2 regions of the Sebaldella sp. S0638 genome follow, and region 1 is predicted to be linked to the other one. Evidence: riboswitches for the same ligand, from Rfam matches in the RefSeq annotation. Region 1 holds a riboswitch; the other holds the start of a gene.
What was found. A riboswitch is a leader RNA that binds a small molecule or an ion and turns the genes downstream of it on or off. The one in region 1 is predicted to bind FMN.
Positions count from the first base shown of each region.

Region 1 (2,409 bases):
TTATTTCTGTAAAACTGTACTTTCTCTCTTGCAGCTTCATTACTTATCCACTTGGAATCACCATTTCGGGCTGCTATTTTTCCGTCCAGTGTTATAGCACATTTTAGAAATAAATATGGTACCCCCTCTTTTATATATTTTAAAAAAGCTCTGTTAATACTATTGCATTCTTCTTCCATTACACCTGTGTACACCTCTATATTATTCTCCCGCAGTATTTCTATACCTTTGCCGGAAACGAGAGGATTCGGATCTATTGAACCTACAAAACATCTTTTTATTCCTGATTCTATTATTTTTTTTGCACAGGGAGGTGTTTTCCCATAATGGGAACAAGGCTCCAAAGTCACATATATATCTGCTCCCTCTGCTTCTTTCCCGGCTTCATCCAGAGCATAAACCTCCGCATGAGGCCCGCCGTATACACCATGGTAGCCTCTTCCCACTACCACACCGTTTTTTACTACAACTGCCCCTACCAAAGGATTCGGATTTACATGTCCCAGTCCTTTTTCAGCAATTTTAAGGGCCATTTCCATATACTTTTTATCCATATACTTCCTTCCGGTAACTTGATCTGATTTTATATTACCAGATATTCACGGTTAAAATCATCAATCTTCCCTGATATCTTTTACAAAGTCTTAGTTTTCAATCTGTTTTATTAAATTTACCATTTCTATTGCTGACATTGCTGCTTCAAAACCTTTGTTCCCTGCTTTTGTCCCTGCTCTTTCTATAGCTTCCTCTATGCTGTTTGTAGTAAGCACACCAAATATAACAGGAATTTCACTATCCAAAGATACATGTGCCACACCTTTTGAAACTTCTGCACTTACATAATCAAAATGTGGTGTAGAGCCTTTTATTACAGCTCCTAATGTAATTACCACATCATATTTTTTTGATTTTGCCATTTTTTTAGCTATAAGCGGTATTTCAAAAGCTCCCGGAACCCATGCTGTTTCTATATTTTCTATACTTGTTTCATGTCTTGTCAGACCATCCACAGCTCCTTCTACTAATTTGGATGTTATGAACTCGTTAAATCTTCCTGCTACAATTCCTACCCTTAAATCTTTTCCATTGAACTTTCCTTCTAGTCTTTTCATTTTCTATTCCTCCTGATAGTTTTTTGAAAAACATAAGCAACAGTTTGGATTTTATAATAGCCTGACTATTATTATAAATAAAAAAATCCGGATTCTAAATCAAATCCAGAGCATCGTATATCAAAAAAACTGATATATTTTTTTATTTATCTACTTCTTTCATCCAGACTTTACTGTCGGTACTGGAATTACACCAGTTCATGCTTAAATATAAGCTCGTGGACTTTACCACCGGTCGGGAATTTAACCCTGCCCTGAAGTTTAATTGTTTTTCTAAATTTATGATATAATATTTTTCCCTTTATGTCAAATATTTTCTCACACCTTTTTCAGTAAAAAATTTTTAATTCTTACATAATATACCAGAAAGACGTATTATTCGCACTAATCTTCCATTATTTTTTTCAGTTCCTCTTTGCTTGGAAGTATTAACTGGTATTTACTCGCAAATATCTGTGTATTTTCTTCAGGAAGTGTCATTTCCACTATGGATTCGCTTTTATCTTTACATAATATTATTCCTATAGTTTTATTTTCATCTTCATTTTTTATTTTCCTGTCATAATAATTAACATACATCTGCATCTGTCCGATATCCTCATGTTTCAGCCCGCCTATTTTCAAATCTATCAGGACAAAACATTTCAGTAATCTGTTATAGAATACCAAATCCACATAAAAATGTTTTTCGTCAAAACTAAACCTCTCCTGTCTTCCCGAAAAAAGGAATCCTTTTCCCAGTTCCAGCAGAAAATGTTCCAGCTTGTCAATTACCTTATGTTCGAGATTACTTTCAGTATATAAAGAATTTTCCTCCAGTCCTAAAAAATCCAGAATATACGGATCTTTTATCAAATCTTCGGGTTTTTCCACTATCTGTCCTTTTTTTGCCAAAGTTTCTACTTTATCTTTATTTTTACTAATAATAAGTCTTTCATATAAACCTGTATTGTACTGTCTTTTCAACTCTCTCAGACTCCAATTGTTTTTATCTGATTCTATTTCATAAAAACTTCTTTCATTCTCTTCTAGTCTCATCAGAAAGATATAATGTGACCAGGTTAGTCTAAATTTGTATACTCCCAGTATTTTACCATCATTCCCCAATTCTTCAGACACTGTCTGAAGAATTGATAATTTTGAATATATTAAATAAAATTTTCGCATTTGTGTTAAATTAGTGAATGAGAATCCCTTTCCAAATTCTTTTGTCAATATTTTTGACAAATTTTCTAAAAGCTGTTTACCATACTCTGCACGCTCTCTTCCTTTTTGCTCTTCCTCTACTATTCGTCTC
Region 1 covers NZ_JAMZGM010000028.1:10,367-12,775, forward strand. The annotation lists gene ribD (bifunctional diaminohydroxyphosphoribosylaminopyrimidine deaminase/5-amino-6-(5-phosphoribosylamino)uracil reductase RibD) at 1-554, opposite strand, end outside; gene ribE (6,7-dimethyl-8-ribityllumazine synthase) at 645-1,112, opposite strand; FMN riboswitch at 1,260-1,378, opposite strand; gene NK213_RS09360 (YhcG family protein) at 1,497-2,409, opposite strand, start outside.

Region 2 (2,409 bases), on a different contig from region 1:
TGAGAATCCTGTGTCTGAGTATGCCTTCCAGCGCCACTGAAGTCAGCGGAAAAGCAAGCTCACAAAGAGTAGCCACAGATGCAGAAGTTCCTTTCAGCCCTAAATAGTATATAAATATTGCCAAAAGACCAAAAAATGCAATGAATAAAGCAAGAATAACCATGTTTTTATTTGCAGTGAATGCATATACAGTACCAAGATCTTTTTTGAACAGAAGTATTACAAACATAATCAGTGCTGTAAATGTAAATCTGTAAAAAGTACTTGTGGAAAAATCATATTTATTCAGAACTTTTCTTCCGAATACAGTACCGCTTCCAAAAGAAAAAGCAGCAAGGACAGAGTATAAACATGCCTGTACATTATTCTTTTCCAGAAGTGAAGGGCTCTTAAAGCCAAAAGCCAGAACATAGCTGGAACATACCGCTACTAAAGCCAAAAGGTAAAACTTTTTCCCGGGCTTTTCTTTTAGTAATACAGCTGCAAGCAGAATAGCAAAAACAGGCTGTAATTTCTGAAGAAGAATGACAACACTGTACTGGCTGAACTCGCTCAGCTGCAGTGCTTTTACCATAGAAAGCGTACCGATAACTCCTCCGAAAAGAGCAATCAGAAAAAAGTAAGTCAGATCACTTAATGTAAACACCTTTAAATATTTATACTTTTTAAACATAAAGATACTTAAAAATATAAAAGGAATAAAATGTGCCACAAATACAATAAATTCCACGTTATAAAAGTGAAATACCGAAAAATATGACGGAGTAAGAAGAACGCCGTCTATTCCCCACATAGCTGCTGCAATAATTATAAGGATATTGCTGAAAAACCTGAATTTCTTATCCATAATATGAAGTCCTCCCAAAATAAAAAAACTTTCATCAAGCAATGAAAGAAAGCAGCATAAAATCTTCTTTCATCCAGACTATAACTGTCGGTACCGGAATTTAACCGGTTCGTGCTTATAAAAAAATAAGCTTGCGGACTTTACCGCCGGTAGGGAATCGCACCCTGCCCCGAAGAGTATAATCCTATCATATAATTTCTGATAAAAAATGTCAATAGTAATAATTTCAAATCTGTTATATAATATAATAACATTCAGATAAAAGGAGAGATTATGAGTATAATAATAACAGTGCTTTTATTGGGGATAATTGTATTTATCCACGAATTTGGACATTTTATAACAGCTAAGATGTTTCACATGCCTGTATTGGAATTTGCAGTGGGTATGGGACCAAAACTAATATCAAAAAAGGTGAAAACAACAGTCTATTCTATAAGAGCAATTCCTTTTGGAGGATTTGTGAGTATAGATGGTATGGAAGTGGAGACAGAAAACGAAGTAGAGAACGGTTTTAATACGCAAAATCCCCTAAAAAGACTGATAGTCCTAAGTGCAGGAGTTTTTATGAATTTTTTGTCAGGGATAATAGCATTATTCATTTTATTTTCTATAACAGGTGTAATTTCAACTAAAGATATACCGGCAAAAATAAAAAATGTTGCGGTATCTGCAGAAGCAAACAGCGTTTTGCAAAAGGGAGACATTATTACTTCTTTTAACGGGAATAAAATAAATAACTGGCAGGAACTTACAAAAAATATTATAGAACTGAATACCAGCGGATATAAAGGACAGGATGTAGATATAAAAGTTTTAAGAGACAATAAAGAAATAGATTTGAAAACAAAACTGACTCAGGGTGAAGGAAACAGCTATATACTAGGTGTGGAAGTAGATGCGCCGAAGATGAATCCTTTAGACAGGGCAAAGCTTTCATTTCTCTCATTTTTCAAGATAATGGAAGAAATGATAAAGGGACTCGCGGGACTTGTAACAGGAAAAGTAGGATTAAACAACCTTACAGGACCGGTAGGACTTACCAAAGTAGTAGGTGAGGCTTACTCAAGCGAAGGATTTATAATACTGCTGAATTTTTTTGTACTGATATCACTGAATATAGGACTTTTGAACCTTTTGCCGTTTCCGGCTCTGGACGGGGGAAGAATTATCTTTGTATTTTTGGAAATGATAGGTATAAAAATAAATAAAAAACTTGAAGAAAAATTCCATATAGTAGGTTTCAGTCTTCTCATAGGATTAATGGTCTTTGTGGTATTTAATGATATAAAAAATTTTTAAGAGAATAGGAATTACAAAGATATGGAAACACATTTAAATAAAAAATACGGGTTATTCGTGGCGTTATCAATGGTCGTGGGAATCGTCATTGGGATAGGGATATTTTTTAAAGCAGAGGTAATTTTGAGTGAAGCCGGGGGAAATCCTAAAATAGCACTTCTTGCATGGATTACAGGCGGGATAATAACGATTTTTTCCGGACTGACAATAGCGGAAATCAGCGCTGCAATTCCAAGAACAGGTGGAATAGTAGCTTATGC
Region 2 covers NZ_JAMZGM010000036.1:23,205-25,613, reverse strand. The annotation lists gene NK213_RS10975 (DMT family transporter) at 1-847, opposite strand, end outside; FMN riboswitch at 905-1,028, opposite strand; gene NK213_RS10970 (RIP metalloprotease) at 1,121-2,149, shown strand; gene NK213_RS10965 (APC family permease) at 2,171-2,409, shown strand, end outside.
Region 2: another riboswitch for FMN. It lies ahead of NK213_RS10975 (DMT family transporter); the one in region 1 lies ahead of ribE (6,7-dimethyl-8-ribityllumazine synthase).